One region of the Pedobacter sp. GW456-11-11-14-TSB4 genome, then DNA from elsewhere that is predicted to be linked to it. Evidence: riboswitches for the same ligand, from Rfam matches in the RefSeq annotation. Region 1 holds a riboswitch; the other holds the start of a gene.
The links. A riboswitch is a leader RNA that binds a small molecule or an ion and turns the genes downstream of it on or off. The one in region 1 is predicted to bind S-adenosylmethionine.

Region 1 (17,084 bases):
CAAGTTGGCTGTAGCTTAACCTGTAAGTTTTGTGCTACGGGTTATATGGATCGCAAACGTAATTTAAATGCGGATGAAATTTACGATCAGGTAGTTTTAATTGATCAGCAAGCTAAAAAGAATTACAACATTCCGTTAACAAATATTGTATACATGGGCATGGGCGAGCCTTTGTTAAACTACGCAAATGTGCTTAAATCTATCGAACGTATAACCGCACCAGATGGATTAAACATGTCTTACAAACGCATTACAGTATCAACTGCAGGTATTGCAAAAATGATTAAAAAGTTGGGCGATGATGGCGTTAAATTCAACTTAGCCTTGTCGTTACATGCTGCCAACGATATTAAACGCCATGAGATTATGCCAATTACAGAGCATAATTCGTTAAAGGCATTGGCCGAAGCTTTAAAATACTACTTCCAAAAAACCAAAAACCCAGTAACATACGAATACATTGTATTTAACAACTTTAACGATGAAATTCAGGATGCGATGGAATTGGTTAAATTCTGTAAGCACGTGCCTTGCAAGGTAAATCTAATCGAATATAATCCTATCCAATTTGCAGATTTTATAAATGCCGAAGGCGATAAAATTGATGCTTTTGCAACATACCTACGCAATCATGGTGTAAATACCAACATTAGGCGAAGTCGAGGGAAAGACATAGATGCCGCATGTGGCCAACTAGCGGTTAAAGAAACTGCCGATAACTAATTCGCTATAGTAAAGTTTAATTAAATTTTTTAGAAAAGCAAAAACAGAAGTTCGATTGAATATTGGTCGGGCTATCCATTACAATCTTTCTGTTTTTGAGCTTTATAACTTTCTTCTAAAAGGTTACTGAAGCGGTAAAAGCTCAATGAAACAAAAAGGATTTTCATTACAATCCCGCCTGACTCTCGGTAGGCAGGTTTAAAACCGCAGGTCCTTGCTACTATTTAGGGCCGCATACCGCCAAGAACCATCAACTTTGTTTAATAAACCCGATTAAAGTGAATGCCGATTTTTCATCGGCAGAAATGGAAAGCGGGACTACATTAGCCGAGGATCACCAACATTGTTTTTCAAAAAAATTAAGTATTGACAGGGTTTTAGAAAACTTTATAAACAGAAATTTGTATAACTAAATAAACCTTCTCTTTTTTAAAGAATTTTGCTAAATTGAAACATGTTTACCATCAATCGATTAGCTTTAGATCTGGCTGCTTTGCTTTTCCCAGAGCTTTGTAATGCTTGTGGTACGCACTTGTATTATGGTGAGAAAGAAATCTGTATTAAATGTTTGCGTGATTTGCCTTTTACAGATTTTCATTTAAACGCTGAAAATCAAGTCGCCAAGCAATTGTGGGGCCGATTGCCTGATACCGATGCCATGGCAATGTTGTATTTTAGAAAAGGAACCAAGGTGCAAAACTTAATGCATGGTTTAAAATACAAAGGAAAAACAGAACTTGGCGTTAAATTGGGTAATTTACTTGGCGAAAAATTAGCAGCAAGTAATGATTATAAAAATATTGATTTAATTGTGCCTGTACCTTTGCATTACAGCAAAGAGCGGTTACGTGGTTACAATCAAAGTGAAACTATTGCAAATGGAATTGCTGAAATCTTAAATGTGAGTGTAAGAACACAGCATTTAATAAGAGCTAGATCTACCGAAACACAGACAAAAAAAGCAAGATATACGCGATACGAAAACATGCAGTCTGTTTTTGATATTGATCATAAGGAAGAATTAAAAAATTTGCATATTTTGTTGGTAGATGATGTGATTACAACTGGCGCTACACTAGAAGCCTGTGGCAATGCGTTATTAAATATTGGCATTAAAAAATTAAGTATAGCCGCTGTGGCTTTTGCAGAATAATTATGCGTTTAAAACTACTCATCATCAGCTTATTAACCAGCTTTCTTTTTGCAGCCTGCAATAAGGAAGAGGAGATAACTTTTGATGCAAACGCAAAAGTTTCATTCTCTACAGATAGTGTTTTGTTTGATACTGTTTTTACATCCATCGGATCTAGCACCAGAAGATTAAAAATAACTAACCCAAATGAAAGTGCCATTATATTAAGTAACATCAAATTAAGCGGTGGCAATTCATCAGCTTTTAGCTTAAATATTAACGGACAAGCTGTTTCAGAAACAAACAACCTTAAACTTAATGGCTCTGATTCGATTAACGTTTTTGTAAAAGTTAACATTAATCCAACTACAGAAAGTTTGCCATTTGTGGTGCAAGATTCTATACTTTTTTATTTTAACGGACAAAAAAGAAGTATTCCACTTATAGCATATGGGCAAAATGCAAATTTCATTAAAGACATTACCATAACCAATAATACCACTTGGGATAGCAAACTACCCTACATAATTTACAATTCGTTAACTATAGCAGAAAACACAACTTTAAATATTGTGGCTGGCACAAAAGTATTGTTTCATGGCAATAGCACCATGAGCGTTAGGGGTACACTTAACGTAAATGGAACAAAAGCTGACACGGTTTTATTTGCAAGTGATCGCTTAGAGAAATTGTATGCAAGCGAAACGGGACAATGGAATGGAATACACTTATATCCTGAAAGTAAAAATTCTACAATAAATTTTGCCGTTATTAAAAATGCAACGGCTGGTATAACGGTTGATGGAAGATCGTTAAATGCCCTGCCAAAACTACTTTTAACTAATACCATTATTAAAAATATGGAGGTAGTTGGCCTTTTGGGATACGAAACTGATGTTGCTGCTTTTAACAACCTCTTTTTTAACTGCGGCCAATATCTTTTATATGCTGCTGGCGGAGGAAGCTATAATTTAAAGCAAAATACTTTTGCTGGCTATCAAGACAATAAATTTGCAAGAAAAACCGCAGCTGTTTATTTGTCGGATTTTATAAGCAACACTCAGGTGAGTAATTTAAACTTGCAATTAGTAAATAATATTATTTACGGGATATTAGCCGATGAATTTACGATTGATAAAAAATCAGCTTCCACTATTTTAACTACAAACTTGAGGAATAATTTATTTAAATCTTCTAAAGTAAGTTATGCTGATAATTTTTTAAATGCTGATCCGTCTTTTTTAAATATTGAAAATTATAATTTTAGGCTCAGCAAAAATAGTAACTTGGGTAAAAAAGGTATTAACCTTACTTCAGACACCTATTTTTCGTCATTTCTTAATAAAGACTTAAAAAATAACAATAGAATATTCCCTTCAACTATAGGTTGTTATGAGTTAAATTAAATTTTTTAAACTTTTTTAAAACAAAATATAGCTCCTATCGTTTATATAATCGAGAGCGTTAATTTAGATGGTAAGGGTCGATATTTCTTTTGAAGTATCGGCCCTTTACTTTAAGGGGAATTTTAAACTTGATTTGAAAAATAGATTTACAAGTCGTGTATATTTAGATACCGAACTAGCACACTTTTAATTTCGTCTGGATTAAACGGTTTTAAAATATGTCCATCCATCCCTGACTCCTTAAATTTTGCTGTTTCATCATGTAAGGTTGATGCAGTCAATGCGATAATGGGTAAGTCCTGATAATATGATCCTTCAATTTCTCTTATGATACGAGTTGCATCAAAACCATCAATACCAGGCATTCTAATATCCATAAACACCAAATCGTACCTATTGTTCATCACTTTGGTAATAGCTTCTTCTCCATTATAGGCAAAGTCTAATTCTAAACCCCATTTGCTTAAAAATCTTCTTGCTATTAGGATATTAACCTCATTATCATCAACCACTAAAACTTTCTTTCCAGTAAATAAATCTGGAAGCACTATTTTATCGGGCAATAAAGCACCAGCGTTAACTTTATTAAAATGAATGGCAAAAGAAAATGAAGTGCCTTTACCTTCTGTACTTTGCACTTTTACTTCTGATCCATATAAGTTTAGCAGTTTTTTGGTGATTGCCAAACCCAAACCTGTACCTCCGTACTTGCGAGATATATCAGACTTAGCTTGAGTAAAAGTTTCAAATATATAAGATTGCTTATCTTTAGGAATACCAATACCGTTGTCTTTTACTTCAAAATAGATTAATGTTTCGTGGTTATTATTGTGTTTAAGTTTAACATTCAGATAAATCCTTCCATTATTTGTAAATTTAATTGCATTGCCAAGTAAATTCATCAAAATTTGGTAAAGCCTTGTTTTATCTCCAATAAGATTAGCAGGTATAGCATCATCAAAATTTAAAATCAAACGATTACCTCTTTTCTTTGCGTTTACCTGTAATGAATTGGTAATATCAACACAAAGTGTATATAAATCAAACGGAATTGCTTCTAATTGAAGGTTGCCAGTTTCAATTTTTGTGAAATCTAAAATATCATTGATAATGTTTAGCAAATTTTCACCAGAGAACTTTAAGATATTTAGATCATCTATTTGAGATTCTTTAGGCTCATTTTCTAGCAACAAATGCGTCATCCCGATAACCGCATTTAAAGGCGTACGGATTTCATGGCTCATCACAGATAAAAACATCTCTTTTGCTTCACTTAATTGCAATGCCTGCTCTCTCGCATCTATCATTTCTCGCTCTACCTGCTTGCGTTGGGTAATATCGTAAATAAGTTCTACTTGTCGTTCAAGCTGCCCATTTTCGTTGGTTATGGGCGTATTAGCAACCGAGAGCCATATCTTTGTGCCATCTTTTTTATTTGCTAATACTTCAATTTGATAGGCTTCCTTTTTTTTCGATTTTTCTCTTGATTTGAAAATTAACTCATTATCGGTATCTGGTCCTGATAATACATTGCCTAGCATTTGGCCATTAAGTTCATTTAACGAATAACCTACGAGTTCTTCAAGAGCAGAATTTACCCATGTAATTTCGCCGTTTTGATTGGTAATTGCTACACCTGTATGAGTTTTACTTGCAACTAATGATAATATTTCTAACTCTTCTTCTGCCCTCTTTTTCTCTGTAATATCAATAATAATCTCTACTTCTGTCTCTACTTTTCCATCTTGATCTAATACAACCGTATTGTGTACCGAAAGCCAAATTGGTTGCTGATCCTTCTTGTAAGCTAAAATATCAACGGTAAAAGATTTTTTTTCTTTTGTAAGTTTTCTGGCATTTTCAATTTTAGTCCAATCTGTTTTTGGCCCAGTGATAAGGTCTCCTAAATGTTTACCTTTTACATCTGCCAAATTAAAACCAGTAATTTTTTCAAAGGCATCATTTACCCAAGTAACTTTATTATTGGCATCATTAATTACAACGCCATTGTTAACCTTACTAGCTACAAAAGAAAGTTTAATAAGTTCGTTTTCTACTTGTTTTTTTTCGGTGATATCTGTGCCGTAACAATACCATTTGCCCTCTTTGGCAACCATGCTCCAAGCAACCCATTTAATTTCGTTGGTTTTACTTACCAATCTAAAATCAACATTAAAATTTTTATTCTTGCTTTTTAATCCTTCTTCAATACCGTTAACAATTCTATTAACATCTTCTCTACAACAATAATCCCAAATACTTGCGCCTATAAGCTCATCAACACTATAATGGAGCATACTGGTAACTGCATCATTTATAAAAAGAATTGAGCCGTTTCTATCCAAAATACAATGTATTTCTGGTGAAACTGTGAAAATATCTATAAACTCATTAAACTTTTTAGTTTGTAGCACCAGCTGTGCATTTTTTCTGCGCAGAGCTAACTGCGCCACTACTTGAACAGCTAAAGTTGCTAGGGCATCAAGCTGATTAGTATTTAATTGCTTTGGCTCCTTATCAAGTAAACTCAAACATCCTAAAGCATAACCCTCAGCATCTTTTAATGGAGCGCTTGCATAAAATAAGATGCCTTTTGATAAAGAAAAAACTTCGTAATTTGATAGATAAGAATTTTCGCGAACATCTGGAACCATGTAGATATGATCCAAAAACATGGTGTGCTCGCAAATGGTTAAATGCCTAGGAAGTAATTTATACTCATTTTTTACACCAAATGCCGATTTTAAAACAATTTCATCTCTATCGACAAAAGATATATAGGCAATTGGTACGTTGGCAATTTGAGCTGCCAACTTTACCAAATTGTCCAATTCATTCTCCAAGCCTTCACCCAAAATATCATAAGAGTAGAGCGCCTTTAAGCGTTGCTCTTCTTGTTCTGGGCTAATAGATTGGTTTTCAAACATGATACATATTAAATACGATCACTTATTTATAGAGAGGGAAACGACTAACCAGTTGTTGCACCTTCGTTTTTACATTGTTTAAATTGCTCTCATCTTCAGGGTTGGTTAAAACCTCGTCAATTAGCTCTACAATAGCTTGCATTTCAGTTTCTTTAAACCCTCTACTTGTAATTGCAGCAGTACCAACACGCATACCCGATGTTACAAAAGGAGATTTATCATCAAACGGAACCATATTCTTGTTAACCGTAATGTCTGCTTTTTCTAGTGCACCTTCGGCAACTTTACCTGTAATGTTTTTATTGCGCAAATCAATTAACATCAAGTGATTATCTGTACCACCAGAAATTATGCCATAGCCTTTAGCTACAAATGCTTTCGCCATCGCTTGGGCATTTGCACCAACTTGTTTAATATAACCACCGTATTCATCGGTTAAAGCTTCGCCAAATGCAATCGCTTTAGCAGCAATGATATGCTCTAATGGGCCACCTTGAGTACCTGGAAAAACCGCCATATCTAATAACGATGACATCATTCTAGTTTCACCTTTTGGCGTTATTAATCCCCATGGATTTTCGAAATCTTGCCCCATCATAATCATCCCACCACGTGGACCACGTAAAGTTTTATGTGTAGTTGTAGTTACAATATGGCAATGCGGTAGTGGATTTGCCAATAAACCTTTAGCAATAAAACCTGCTGGGTGAGAAATATCAGCTAAAACTAAAGCACCAATTTGATCTGCAACCTTACGGATAAAAGCATAATCCCATTCTCTAGAATAGGCAGACGCACCGCAAATAATCAATTTAGGCCTTTCTGCTAAGGCAACCTCTTCTAACCTAGCATAATCAATTAAGCCATCCTCTTTTTTAACCCCATAAAAATGTGGCTGATATAATTTTCCAGAAAAATTAACAGGAGAACCGTGAGTTAAGTGACCACCATGTGATAAGTCAAAACCTAAAATTTTATCACCAGGTTGTATTACTGCAAGCATAACCGCAGCATTTGCTTGTGCTCCAGAATGTGGCTGCACATTTACCCATGCAGCACCAAATAATTTTTTGGCTCTCTCAATCGCTAAATTTTCAATCTCATCAACCACCTGGCAACCGCCATAATAACGTTTGCCTGGCAAACCCTCAGCATACTTATTGGTTAATACAGATCCAGCAGCTTCCATTACCTGCTTGCTTACAAAATTCTCTGAAGCAATCAGTTCAAGTCCGTGTTCCTGTCTATCTAATTCGTTGTTAATTAAGTCAAAAATTATAGTGTCTCTGTTCATTATGGAAAAGTATTTTCGGTAAAATTAATGAATTTATCCCTTAATTCAACACCTTCATTGCAATACATTTAAATATTGTTCACAAACAATTGCTGGGTGTTTTTTGATAGGCCTTGATTATAAATTTAGTATCAATTATCATAGCAAAGATTTGGTTTTATCTGCTTTACACTGTACGTTTTACCAGAAAAATGCATAAGGTATTAGGGTTTAACAAACAATGTTGCGAAGTAAATTCACCAATGTATTAAATTAATAAAAATTATAACCTTCATTTAAGCCAAAAAATCTTGTAAATTTTGACATTAAATAATGATAAAACTATTAAACAAATTACCGTAATTTGTAATTTAATAAAATGCATGGAAGTTAAGACTGGTCCCTTATTAGCTACAATCAATTATCCTGCTGATTTAAAGCAGTATAGTGAAGAAAATCTTGAGCAAATCTGTCAAGAATTACGTCAATATATTATTGATGTTGTAAGTGTAAACGGTGGCCATTTTGGCGCTAGTTTAGGCGTAGTAGAGCTTACTGTGGCGCTACATTATGCGCTAAATACGCCATATGATAAGTTGGTTTGGGATGTTGGGCACCAAGCTTATGGGCATAAAATTTTAACCGGTAGGAGAAATCAATTTCATACAAACAGAATTATCAATGGCATAAGTGGTTTCCCAAAAATCAGTGAAAGCGAGTATGATACCTTCGGTGTTGGGCACTCTTCAACTTCAATTTCTGCTGCATTAGGTATGGCGGTAGCTTCTCATTATAAGGGAGAAAAAGACCGCCAACATGTTGCTGTAATTGGTGATGGAGCCATGACAGCTGGCCTTGCTTTCGAAGGATTGAACCATGCCGGAATAGAAAACTCTAACGTTTTGGTAATCTTAAACGACAATTGTATGTCTATAGATCCAAATGTTGGTGCTTTAAAAGAATATTTAACCAATATCACTACCTCGAAATCATATAATCGCTTTCGCGATGACGTATCAAGTGTACTAAGCAAGCTCTCTGAACTTGGTCCAAATGCACATAAATACGTTAAAAAAATTGAGAAAAGTATTAAGGGAACTTTACTAAAACAAAGCAACCTATTCGAAGCCCTAAACTTTAGATACTTTGGCCCTGTCGATGGGCACGATGTAAAACGTTTAGCAGCCGTTATTAAAGATTTATCGGCTATTCCCGGTCCTAAGTTGTTACATTGTGTAACCGTAAAAGGTAAAGGTTTCGCATTAGCTGAAAAAGACCAAACCAAATGGCATGCACCAGGTTTATTTGATAAAATTACTGGAGAAATTAAAAAATCAGTTTCTGATAAACCTCAACCCCCAAAATACCAAGATGTTTTTGGACATACCATGGTAGAATTGGCTGAGGCTAATGCCAAAATTGTAGGTATTACACCTGCAATGCCTTCTGGCTGCTCACTCAATATCATGATGAAAGCGATGCCTCACAGAGCTTTTGATGTTGGTATTGCCGAGCAACATGCTGTTACTTTTTCGGCGGGTTTAGCTACTCAAGGTTTGGTGCCATTCTGTAATATTTACTCTAGCTTTATGCAAAGAGCTTATGATCAGGTTATCCACGATGTGGCTATACAAAACCTAAATGTAGTTTTTTGTTTAGATAGAGCAGGTTTAGCAGGTGCTGATGGCGCTACACACCATGGGGCATACGATTTAGCATACATGCGATGTATCCCGAATATGGTGGTGGCCTCACCTATGAACGAGGAAGAACTTCGCAACTTAATGTACACTGCGCAGCAAGAAAATGTTGGCCCATTCACCATCCGTTACCCTCGTGGAAACGGTGTTATGCCCGATTGGAAGAGACCTTTTAAAGCATTAGAAATTGGAAAAGGCAGAAAAATTTGCGATGGAGAAGATGTAGCCATTTTATCAATTGGTCATGTAGGTAATTTCGCTGTTGAGGCTTGCCAAGAATTAAATAGTGAAGGCATTTTTCCCGCACATTTTGATTTAAGATTTGTAAAACCACTAGACGCAGCAATGCTACACGATGTATTTACACGTTTTAAAAACGTCATCACAATAGAAGATGGCTGTTTACAAGGTGGCATGGGAAGTGCGATATTAGAATTTATGGCAGACCATAATTACAATGCCAATGTAACTCGCTTAGGTATTCCAGATGAGTTTATTGAACATGGAGAACAACCAGAATTATGGGCAATTTGCCAATATGATAAAGGTGCTATAGTTGCCGAAGTAAAAAAATTAGCAGTTAGTAGAACTACAAAAACAATAGCTTCTTAGGCCAGCACCTTAAAATGCAGAGCGCTTAAAACAAACTCAATTGGAAAAAAATTCGAAAATATACGTTGCTGGCCATCGTGGTATGGTTGGCTCGGCCATTTATAGAAAACTACAAAAAGAAGGCTACACAGATCTAATCATTAAAACATCAGCCGAACTCGATTTAAGAGATCAAAAAGCAGTTGAGGCCTTTTTTAATACAGAAAAACCTGAATATGTTTTTTTAGCTGCAGCAAAGGTAGGTGGCATTATCGCAAACAACACTTATCGTGCTGATTTTTTGTATGAAAACCTAGCGATACAAAATAATGTTATTCATCAATCTTATTTAAATGGTGTTAAAAAACTAATGTTTTTAGGTTCAAGTTGCATCTACCCTAAACTTGCTCCTCAACCATTAAAGGAAGAATATTTATTAACAGGATTGTTAGAAGAAACCAATGAGCCCTACGCCATTGCCAAAATTGCTGGCATAAAAATGTGCGATGCTTACAGAGCGCAATATGGATGTAACTTCATTTCGGTAATGCCAACAAATTTATATGGCTATAACGATAATTATCACCCACAAAACTCACATGTTTTACCTGCCTTAATAAGAAGGTTTGATGAAGCTAAAAAATCAAATGCTGAAGAAGTGGTAATTTGGGGCTCAGGAAAGCCGATGCGTGAATTTCTATTTGCTGATGACTTAGCCGATGCCTGTTATTTTTTAATGCAAACCTACAACGAACCTCATTTAATTAATATTGGTACAGGCGATGATTTGACAATTAAAGATCTTGCTTTACTTATACAAAAAATTGTAGGATTTGAAGGCCATATTACATTTGATGAAAGCAAGCCTGACGGTACTCCTCGTAAATTAATGGATGTTACTAAGCTTCATAATTTAGGTTGGAAGCACCAAATTAATTTAGAAAAGGGTTTAAATTTAGCTTATCAGGATTATCTTTCAAATCATTGATCTTCAAGTTTAGCTTGCAAATAAACATCAAGCACAAAATATTATACCGATGGCTGGGCATATTTGCGTAGCCTTTGTAATTTTATTTGGCATTAGCACTTACTTTTTTGGAATTGATAATGCTTTGTTGCACCTTTGTATTGCTTATTAAGAAAGATGGAGGGAATAGACCCAAAGAAGTCTTAGCAACCTGTGCCAACAAGGTGCTAATTTCTAATCTCAGCAGTGGCGAGAGAAGATAAGTTCGAACACCATTCCCTATTTTAGGATAAGCTTTTATTATCATATAGTGTCTCAAATATCGAGAGCCGAAGTGCAGGGTATATATTTGTCTCAGGTATGAAATTAGTGCATTTATCAGGAATTCTTGATACTTGATACTAGCGACTTGCTACTACAAATTATGAGCATTAGAGAAGAACTAGAAAAACGTATTTTAATTATAGATGGTGCAATGGGCACCATGATTCAGCGCTACACCTTAACTGAAGAAGATTTCAGAGGAGATCGCTTTGCTACACACCCGTATGATGTAAAAGGCAATAACGATTTACTTAACATTACTCGCCCTGATATCATCAAAGCTATTCACCTTGAATATTTAAAAGCAGGTGCTGACATTATAGAGACCAATACTTTTAGTACACAGCGAATTTCCATGGCAGATTACCAAATGGAAGATCTTTCTTACGAACTAAGTTTTGAGGGCGCAAGAGTTGCAAAAGAAGCTGTTACAGAATTTATGGCAGCTAACCCAGATCGTAAATGTTTTGTAGCTGGCGCTATTGGCCCAACAAATAGAACTTTGTCTATGTCGCCAAATGTAAACGACCCGGGCTACAGAGCAGTTTATTTTGATGAATTGGAGGAAGCGTACTACGAACAAGTGAGAGGCTTGGTTGATGGAGGAGCAGATGTTTTATTAATAGAGACCATATTTGATACTTTAAATGCTAAAGTAGCCATAGTTGCTATAAAAAAATATGAAGAAGTAATCGGCAGAAAGCTTGAAATTATGATTTCTGGCACTATTACCGACGCTTCTGGTAGAACTTTATCTGGACAAACTGCCGAAGCTTTCTTAAACTCAGTGATGCATGCAAAACCACTAAGTATTGGTTTCAATTGCGCTTTAGGAGCAAAAGAAATGCGCCCGCATATTGAAGAATTAGCCGCAAAAGCGGGATGCTATGTTTCGGCCTATCCTAATGCAGGTTTGCCAAATGAATTTGGCGCTTATGATGAAATGCCTCATGAAACTGCTCATTTGGTAGATGATTTTATTGCTGCAGGTTTTGTAAATATTGTTGGCGGTTGCTGTGGTACAACTCCAGAGCATATAGGCTGCATTGCTGCAAAAGCAAGAAAAGCAGAACCTCGCAAAATCCCTTACATTGAGCCTTTTATGCGTTTGAGTGGTTTAGAGCCTGTAACCATTACGCCCGAAAGTATTTTCGTAAACATTGGTGAAAGAACAAATATTACTGGTTCGCCAAAATTTTCTAAATTAATTTTAGGTGGCGATTATGAAGCGGCCCTTGCAGTAGCCTTACAGCAAGTAGAGGGAGGTGCGCAAATCATCGATGTGAACATGGATGAAGGGATGTTGGATTCGGAAGCCGCCATGACTAAATTCTTAAATCTAATTGCTTCAGAACCTGATATTGCCAAATTACCCATCATGGTCGATTCATCAAAATGGTCGGTGATAGAAAATGGCTTAAAATGTTTGCAAGGGAAAGGCATCGTTAACTCCATATCCTTAAAAGAAGGCGAAGATAAATTTAGAGAAAGTGCCCGCAAAATTATGCAATACGGCGCTGCCGTTGTTGTAATGGCATTTGATGAGCAAGGACAAGCAGATAATTACGAAAGAAGAATTGAAATCTGTAAAAGAAGCTATGACATTTTAGTTAGCGAAATTGGTTTCCCTGCTCAAGATATCATCTTCGACCCAAATATTTTAACCGTTGCTACAGGTTTAGAAGAGCACAACAATTATGCGGTAGATTTTATTAATGCCACAAGGTGGATTAAACAAAACTTGCCACATGCTAAAGTAAGTGGCGGTGTATCTAACATTTCTTTCTCTTTTAGAGGTAACAATACGGTACGCGAAGCGATGCACTCTGCTTTTTTATATCATGCTATTCAAGCTGGTTTAGACATGGGAATTGTTAACGCCGGAATGTTAGAGGTATATCAGGAAATTCCGCCAGAATTATTAGAACGTGTTGAAGATGTATTACTGAACCGAAGAGATGATGCAACCGAACGTTTGGTAGAATATGCTGATACCATTAAAAGTAAAGGCAAAGAAATAGTTAGAGATGAAGAATGGAGAAAAGAAACAGTTGAAGATCGATTATCACACTCGTTGGTAAAAGGTATTGTTGAATATTTAGATGAAGATGTAGAAGAAGCTCGCCAAAAATATGCCAGACCAATTCAAGTAATTGAAGGCCCATTAATGGATGGGATGAATATTGTAGGCGATTTGTTTGGCGCAGGGAAAATGTTTTTACCACAAGTTGTAAAATCTGCTAGGGTAATGAAAAAAGCAGTTGCTTATCTACTTCCATTCATCGAGCAAGAAAAGCTAGACAATCCTGATCAAGACCAAAGTTCCTCTGCAGGCAAGGTTTTACTAGCAACCGTAAAAGGTGATGTACATGATATCGGTAAAAATATTGTGGGTGTAGTTTTGGCTTGCAATAATTTCGAAGTGATAGATATGGGGGTTATGGTTCCTGCTCAAGAAATCATTAAAAAAGCAAAAGAAATTAACGCAGATATTATAGGCCTAAGCGGTTTGATCACCCCTTCTTTAGATGAAATGGTTCATTTTGCCAAAGAAATGGAACGTGAAGGTTTTACTGTTCCTTTGATAGTTGGTGGCGCTACTACGTCTAGAATACATGCTGCAGTAAAAATTGCCCCAAACTATTCAGGCCCAGCAATTCATGTGTTAGATGCATCTAGAAGTGTAACGGTTTGCAGTACATTAATGAACCCTGAAGCTAAAGGAGATTATGTAGCAGGGATTAGAGCAGAGTATGACAAAGCTCGTGAAGCTCACCTCAATAAACGTTCTGATAAAAGATTTAAAACAATTGAAGAAGCAAGAGCAGACAAATTTCAAATAGATTTAACGAAAGTTGCAGCAGCCCCTACTTTTACCGGAACCAAAATTTTTGAGGATTATCCATTAGCAGAGCTAGTTCCTTACATCGACTGGACCCCATTTTTCCATACTTGGGAACTTCGCGGTAGCTACCCAAAAATATTTGATGATAAAAATGTGGGTGATGAAGCAAAAAAACTATTTAACGACGCACAAGTTTTGTTAAATAAAGTTGTTGATGAAAAACTACTGACAGCCAAAGGTGTAATTGGCTTTTGGCCAGCAAACTCAGTTGGAGACGATATTCAGCTAACAGTTGTCAATTCACAGTTTTCAGACAACACACATCTGAAAACTGAAAACCTTAAACTGAAAACTATTCACACCCTTCGCCAACAGGCAGAAAAAATGGCTGGTGAGCCTTATTATGCTTTATCTGATTTTATCGCCCCAAAAGAAAGTGGTGTGCAAGATTATTTTGGTGGTTTTGCTGTTACAACCGGTATTGGTATTGATGCTTTGGTAGAAGAATTTGAGAAAAACCACGATGATTACAATAGCATCATGATTAAAGCTTTAGCAGACCGGCTGGCAGAGGCTTTCGCAGAGCGGATGCATGAATTGGTTAGAAAAGAATATTGGGGCTATGCAAAAGAAGAAAGTTTGAGCAATCAAGAATTAATTAAAGAAGAATACGCGGGTATTCGTCCGGCACCAGGCTACCCTGCTTGTCCGGAGCATACCGAAAAAGGAACTTTGTTTAGCTTGCTCGATGCTGAAAATAAAATTGGACTACGCCTAACCGAAAGTTACGCAATGTACCCAACGGCCGCCGTGAGTGGGTTTTACTTTGCTCACCCTCAATCGCGATATTTTGGTTTGGGAAAAATAACGAAAGACCAAATAGAAGATTACGCAGCCAGAAAAGGGATGAGTATAGAAGAAGCAGAAAAATGGTTAAGCCCTAATTTGGCTTATTAACTCCCCTACCTGTTAAAGGAGAAGAATATAAATAGTATACAATTTACAATTATTAGCTCCGCCAGCGGCGGATTGGGTATGAAGATCACAGAACACATCAAAAACGCAAATGGTAAAACCTTATTTTCTTTTGAGCTTTTGCCTCCAATTAAAGGCCAAAGCATTCAATGGATCTATGATGCAATAGATCCGTTGCTAGAGTTCAATCCACCGTTTATTGATGTAACCTCATTACGTGAAGATTATATTTACAAAGAGCAGGAAAATGGCTTATTACAAAAGGTAGCTTACCGTAAGCGTCCAGGCACCATTGCGATTTGTGCTGCAATTATCCATAAATATAAAATTGATGCAGTACCACACTTAATTTGTGGTGGCTTTACAAAAGAGGAAACTGAAAATGCTTTAATAGATCTACAGTTTTTAGGAATTGACAATGTACTGGCTTTAAGGGGCGATGCTCGTGCTGCAGATAATTCTTTTATACCAACCAAAGGCGGACACTGTTATGCTACAGATCTAATTGAGCATATCAAAAACCATAACGATGGTAAGTTTTTACATGAGGATGTAGAGACTTTTAAAAGTGATTTTTGTATCGGCGTTGCCGGATACCCAGAAAAGCATTTCGAAGCACCAAATCTCAATTCAGATTTTAAATTCTTGAAAAAGAAAGTAGATATGGGCGCAGAATTTATTGTTACCCAAATGTTTTTCGACAACCAGAAATATTTCGACTTTGTTAAAAAGTGCAGAGAAAATGACATCAATGTACCAATTATACCTGGCTTAAAACCAATTAGCACATTAACCCAATTGAATGTACTGCCAAAAATCTTTCATATAGATTTACCTGATGAATTAACTGATGCGCTATCTTATGCTAAAAGTAATGCTGAAGCTAAAGAAATAGGAACCGCTGCAATGATCAAGCAGTGTAAAGAGTTAATAGATTTTGGGGCGCCAGTTTTGCACTTTTATACCATGGGTAAACCTGCACAAACCAAGGAAATTGCCAAAGCGATATTTTAGACTATAAGAAAATGGTTAGCTGGGTAAACGTTTAGCTGTGGGAAGATTGAAATATTAAATCGGAAATGTTTTAAACCTAAAAGTCCTCTATAGGGGATTTAGGGTTTAAAAATCCTGGTAAATATTACGGAAGCTACTTCTTAAACCAAAGGTTACCATGGTAGTTTTGTCATTGATCAAGCTATTCTTCTCTTGTCTAAATATTGCTCCACCTTCCAATCTTAAATTATACTTTGGATTGATGATATAAGAAACTCTAGCATCTAAGTAAGCAAAATTAGTTTTCAAACCGTCACCAGTTCTGTATCCGTTTTCTCTCGTTCTTGTTACGTAAGATTCATTGATATCTTTACCTACATTCTCACCATTATTTAAGCCATAATTAGCTACATTAGCCTGAGCTGAAAATGCCCATTTGTTGTATTGGTAATTCCAAATCGTTAAAAACTCTCTAAAGTTAGCCCCCATTGGATGAGCTAAAGCTTCAGCATAATGCCCATAATTTAACAATGAGCTTCTTTGGGTATAAGTAAAAGGTCGTGCAGTATTAAACTCTGCTAAGTAATTTAAACCCGCTACTTTAAAAGCATCAAATCCTTTTACACCTAATTGGTAAGCGAATTTATTTGCCCAATAACCATTACCACCAAAAACCTCTTTAGCCGTAAATTCATCAGCAGCAGCTTGCCCATATACAGTCAAGTTGCTCAATAATTTATACTTAGCTGTAAATCCAATCAAAGCGTTGTCTGGAGAGCCATTCATGCCTTCAACTGTTCTCAAAAATATAATTGGATTTAAATAAGATACGTCAAATCCTCTTTTTCCATCAACATCAGCATCTTGCCAAATGATCGAATCAAAAAAGCCCAATGATAAACGGTTGTTTACATTCCAATCTAAGTAATGAAAAGCGCCCCATTTTTTTCTAAAACCATTATCATAAGAAAAAGCAGGAGATAAAGGATCTTGAAACTGAGACCACATGGCCATATATTTCACATTTCCCAAGGTACCCGTTAATTTCAAAAACGGATAGGGTGCAGCAACATCAGACAATAACATAGAGCGATAACCATCTCCTATAAAATTTTTATCCTGACCTAATGTAAAGGAAAAATATTTATTAGGGGTGTAATTTACCACAGCCGTTGCATATGCCCAATCTTTTGTGGTTCTTGCAACACCAAATTTATCATTTACCATA
Region 2 (4,871 bases), on a different contig from region 1:
GAAACATCCATAATTCGGTCTAAACGTTCTGGCTCATAAATTTTTGGCAAATATTCAATTGGCCAGCGGCGAATTCCCGGAATAGATGACTCTTCTGTTGGTTGGCAACCCACAATTTGAATAGCTGAATTTTTCTCTTTCAAATATCTTGAATTACCCATTATACTCCCTGTTGTACCCATACTACTTACAAAATGAGTAATTTGTCCATTCGTATCATTCCAAATTTCTGGACCAGTAGTTTTATAGTGTGCTAAATAATTATCAGCATTGGCAAATTGGTTCAATAAATAATAACCAGTTCGATTACCTTTTTCTTCTGCATAATCTCTACAAATTTCAATAGAATCAAGTAAAGTAACTTTAGCACCAAAAGCCTCCATGGTTAAAGTACGTTCTCTGGTTGAGCTTGATGGCATTACCAGTTCAATTTCAATCCCATAAATGGAGGCAATCATAGCTAAGGCAATTCCTGTATTGCCGCTGGTTGCTTCAATTAATTTCGTGTTTTTATCAACTTCCCCACGTTCCATCGCACTGCGAATCATATTTAAAGCCGCTCGATCTTTAACGCTACCACCAGGATTATTTCCTTCCAGCTTTGCGTAAATTTTAACATCAGGATTGGTATTTAAATACCTAATTTCCGCTAGCGGTGTGTTTCCAATGCAATCGATAATGGTTTTCATGATGATTTAATTTTAATTTCTGCTTGATGAAAAACTGTAGAATTTTCTGGAACACTTGTAGTTAACCAAACATTTCCGCCTATAATACTACGCTCGCCAATAACCGTTAAACCGCCTAAAATGGTTGCTCCAGAATAAATTACTACATGGTTTCCGATAGTTGGGTGCCTTTTGGTATTCGACTTTGATTTATCTACACTTAAAGCGCCTAAAGTTACACCTTGATATAATTTTACATAGTTACCAATCACGGTAGTTTCTCCAATAACAAGGCCAGTTCCATGATCTATGTATAAATATTCGCCTATCACTGCTGCCGGATGAATGTCTATTCCTGTTACTGTATGGGCATATTCGGTTATGATACGCGGAATGTATGGAACATCAAGCAGGTATAATTCATGCGCAAAACGATACATCGCGGTAGCAAAAAAACCTGGATAACATCTTATGATTTCAAACTCACTTTGTGCTGCCGGATCGCCGTTTACTAGCGAAGCTAAATCTGTATTTAGTTTGCGATAAATTTCTGGCAATTGTTCAAAAAAGCCGTCTGCGATAGCTTTGTGTCTATCAGATTTACAATCTTTAGTTGATTTTAAGATCAATTGTAACTCTTCCTTTGACTCAAAAAATACGCCTTTTAATACATCATGTGTATAATTAGTTGATGCTCCTCTTTCAGGAAATATGAGGTTGAGTAGATTTTGAGCCCAATTAGCAATGGTTTGGTTAGATGGAACTACCTGTTGCTGCTTTTGGCGAAAAATGATACTATCTAAAAAATAATTATCCACTATTGAAAGTTTTAATTTAAACTACAAAGTTACTATACTTTAGTTTGATAGGTAATTATTTAAGTCAGTATAATGCCAAATTAAAAATAGCCAGTAAATATATCATTGTAATTTACTTATTATCAGTATAATAAAAAATAATCAGAATTATATTTTGCAGTATTAAATATTTCATACTATATTTGAAACATTATTTGGAAAAACCAAGTAAAAGTCAATTACCAACATGGTTATTGATTTATAAAGAAGTGGCGAGAGACAGGCTCTAAGACCCACTGGCAACCCTCCCTAACGGAGAAGGTGCCAATTCCTGACCACTCAACATGGTGTTGTTTGGAAATATAAATTAAGAAGATGAAAAAATTAAATTCTATTTCGCTTGGTAGCGATATTCTTAAGTTTAAAGCTAAAAATGAGGCTTCAGTATTGATTTCTAATCAGCTATGCGCAAATATTTTTGCTATGAATTGTATGTGCATTTGCATGTACTAAATAAAAACTTCGGCTCTGTAAAAATATTTCATTTCTGAAGGTCCCGATTAACGGGATACGCAATATCACTTAAGCCAAATTCGGCTAACAACAAATCGTAAATCGTAAATCTAAAATTGTAAATCAAAATGTCAACTCAACATAAATTCGAAACACTACAACTACATGCAGGTCAGGAAATAGATCCAACAACTGGATCTAGAGCAGTACCAATTTACCAAACAACCTCTTACGGCTTTAAAAACTCTGAACACGGTGCAAATCTTTTCGGTTTAAAAGAATTTGGAAACATTTATACCAGATTAATGAACCCAACTACAGATGTTTTTGAAAAAAGAATTGCAGCTTTAGAAGGCGGTGTTGCAGCTTTGGCAGTTGGCTCTGGACAAGCTGCACAGTTTATTGCATTAAATAATATTTTGCAAGCAGGTGATAACTTTGTTTCATCTAACCATTTGTACGGAGGTTCTTACAATCAATTTAAAGTAGCTTTCAAACGCTTAGGGATTGAAGTTAAATTTGCGAATATAGACGAGCCTCAAAGCTTTGTTGATTTAATAGATGAAAACACTAAAGCCATTTATGTAGAAACGATTGGAAACCCTGCTTTTAGTGTTCCAGATTTTGAACAAATTGCTGCAATAGCTAAACAGCATGATTTGCCTTTAATTGTAGACAATACTTTTGGTGCTGGCGGATATTTATTTAAACCCCTAGAGCATGGTGCACATATTGTTGTAGAATCTGCCACAAAGTGGATAGGCGGACACGGAACAAGTATTGGAGGTGTAATTGTTGATGGTGGAAATTACAATTGGGCGAATGGAAAGTTCCCTCAATTTAGTGAACCGTCTGATGGTTACCACGGTTTAGTTTTTGGAGATGTTTTTGGTCAAGATGGCCCATTCGGTAATATCCAATTTATCATTCGTGCTCGTGTAGAAGGTTTAAGAGATTTCGGCCCTGCCATCTCTCCTTTTAATTCATTTTTATTAATACAAGGTTTAGAAACTTTATCGCTTCGTGTGCAACGCCATGTAGAAAACGCTTTGGCTTTAGCTACTTGGTTAGAAAATCATCCGGCTGTTGCAAAAGTAAATTACCCAGGTTTAGAAACTAGCCCTTATCATGCTAATGCTAAAAAATATTTAAGAAATGGATTTGGTGGAGTGTTGTCTTTCGAGCTCAAAGGAAGTAAAGAAAACGCCATCAACTTTGTTGATAATTTGAAGTTAATAAGCCATTTGGCTAATGTTGGTGATGCCAAAACTTTAATTATCCAGCCATCTGCAACCACTCACCAACAATTAAGCGAAGCAGAACAATTAACCGCTGGAGTTTATCCAAATCAACTGAGAGTTTCTGTTGGTATTGAGCATATTGATGATATTAAAGCAGATTTTGAGCAGGCTTTTGCTACAATTGGTTCATTGGTTCAATAGTTCATTTGGCCAAAACATTTCAACATTTCAACAATTCAACTTTACAAAATGTCTTCTACATATAAACATCCAAAAATATTCAAACTAGAAAGCGGTAAAAAATTACGCAATCTAGAAATTGCTTATCAAACTTTTGGTAAACTGAATGATAAAAAAGATAATGTGATTTGGGCTTGTCATGCGCTTACCGCAAATGCTGATGTTTTAGATTGGTGGAAAGGATTATTTGGTAATAATGATCTATTTAATCCTGAAGAACATTTCATTGTATGTGCAAATATTTTAGGCTCTAATTATGGCACAACAAATCCGTTAAGTATAAATCCAATTACTGGGCAACCATACTTTTTATCATTTCCAGAATTTACCATTAGAGATTTAGCAGCTGCACACAATTTGCTAGCGAACCATTTAGGTATTGATAAAATTAAGGTTTTAATAGGCGGTTCGTTAGGTGGACAGCAAGCATTGGAATGGTCATTGGCAAAAACACAAACCATAGAAAATTTAATTTTGGTTGCCACAAATGCAGTTCATTCTCCGTGGGGTATTGCATTTAACGAAAGTCAGCGTTTGGCAATTAGCACCGACAGAACTTTTTATGCTAATCAGCCAAATGGTGGTTTAAAAGGTCTTAAGGTAGCAAGAAGCATTGCTTTACTATCATACAGAACTTATCAGGCCTATGCTGATACCCAAGTTGAAAGTGTTAACGATAAAACTACTGGATACAGAGCTTCTTCTTACCAAAATCATCAAGGAGAAAAACTTTGTAAGCGCTTTAACGCATACAGTTATTGGTATTTAAGCAAAGCGATGGATAGTCATAATGTTGGCAGAGGAAGAAAAAGTATTATTGCGGCATTGGCCGAAGTAAAATCAAACACGTTGGTTATTGGTATTGAAAATGATGTTTTGTTTCCTGTTTCTGAGCAAAAATTTTTAGCCGAACATATTACCGATGCACAATTTAGCGCCATAAACTGCGCTTATGGGCATGATGGCTTTTTAATAGAAACTGATAAGCTTACAAATATTATCGGCAATTTTTTAAAAAACAACGCAGACAAAAAAATTATAAAATTAAGTAGAATAGCTTAAGCTTAACTCAGAAAGACTAAACAGAATAAAAAATAAAACAGATAAAATCAGTGAAATCATTTTATCTGAGTAATCACAAAAAAAGAAATGAGTAAAAAATTAAAAATTGGATTATTTGGTTTTGGTGTAGTTGGACAAGGATTACATGACATCATCCGTGGCCAAAACTTAAATTTAGAAATAGTAAAAATTGCCATCAAAAATCCTGAAAAGCAAAGATCTTTAGATGCGAATTTATTTACCACCAATCATGATGAAATTTTAGATAATCAAGAAATAAATACCATTGTTGAGTTAATTGATGATGCAGAAGTAGCTTTTAGAATTGTTAAAAAAGCATTGAGCAGTGG

Region 2: another riboswitch for S-adenosylmethionine. It lies ahead of AC07XU_RS12900 (O-acetylhomoserine aminocarboxypropyltransferase/cysteine synthase family protein); the one in region 1 lies ahead of metH (methionine synthase).

What each region holds. Positions count from the first base shown of each region.
Region 1 covers NZ_JBWKZK010000001.1:656,282-673,365, forward strand. The annotation lists gene rlmN (dual-specificity RNA methyltransferase RlmN) at 1-723, shown strand, start outside; gene AC07XU_RS03020 (ComF family protein) at 1,178-1,876, shown strand; gene AC07XU_RS03025 (hypothetical protein) at 1,879-3,261, shown strand; gene AC07XU_RS03030 (PAS domain S-box protein) at 3,408-6,188, opposite strand; gene glyA (serine hydroxymethyltransferase) at 6,211-7,482, opposite strand; gene dxs (1-deoxy-D-xylulose-5-phosphate synthase) at 7,845-9,773, shown strand; gene fcl (GDP-L-fucose synthase) at 9,814-10,740, shown strand; SAM riboswitch class I at 10,882-10,985, shown strand; gene metH (methionine synthase) at 11,144-14,845, shown strand; gene AC07XU_RS03055 (methylenetetrahydrofolate reductase) at 14,924-15,877, shown strand; gene AC07XU_RS03060 (gliding motility protein RemB) at 15,983-17,084, opposite strand, start outside.
Region 2 covers NZ_JBWKZK010000003.1:269,358-274,228, reverse strand. The annotation lists gene cysM (cysteine synthase CysM) at 1-689, opposite strand, end outside; gene epsC (serine O-acetyltransferase EpsC) at 686-1,486, opposite strand; SAM riboswitch class I at 1,722-1,834, shown strand; gene AC07XU_RS12900 (O-acetylhomoserine aminocarboxypropyltransferase/cysteine synthase family protein) at 2,107-3,420, shown strand; gene AC07XU_RS12895 (homoserine O-acetyltransferase family protein) at 3,469-4,521, shown strand; gene AC07XU_RS12890 (homoserine dehydrogenase) at 4,609-4,871, shown strand, end outside.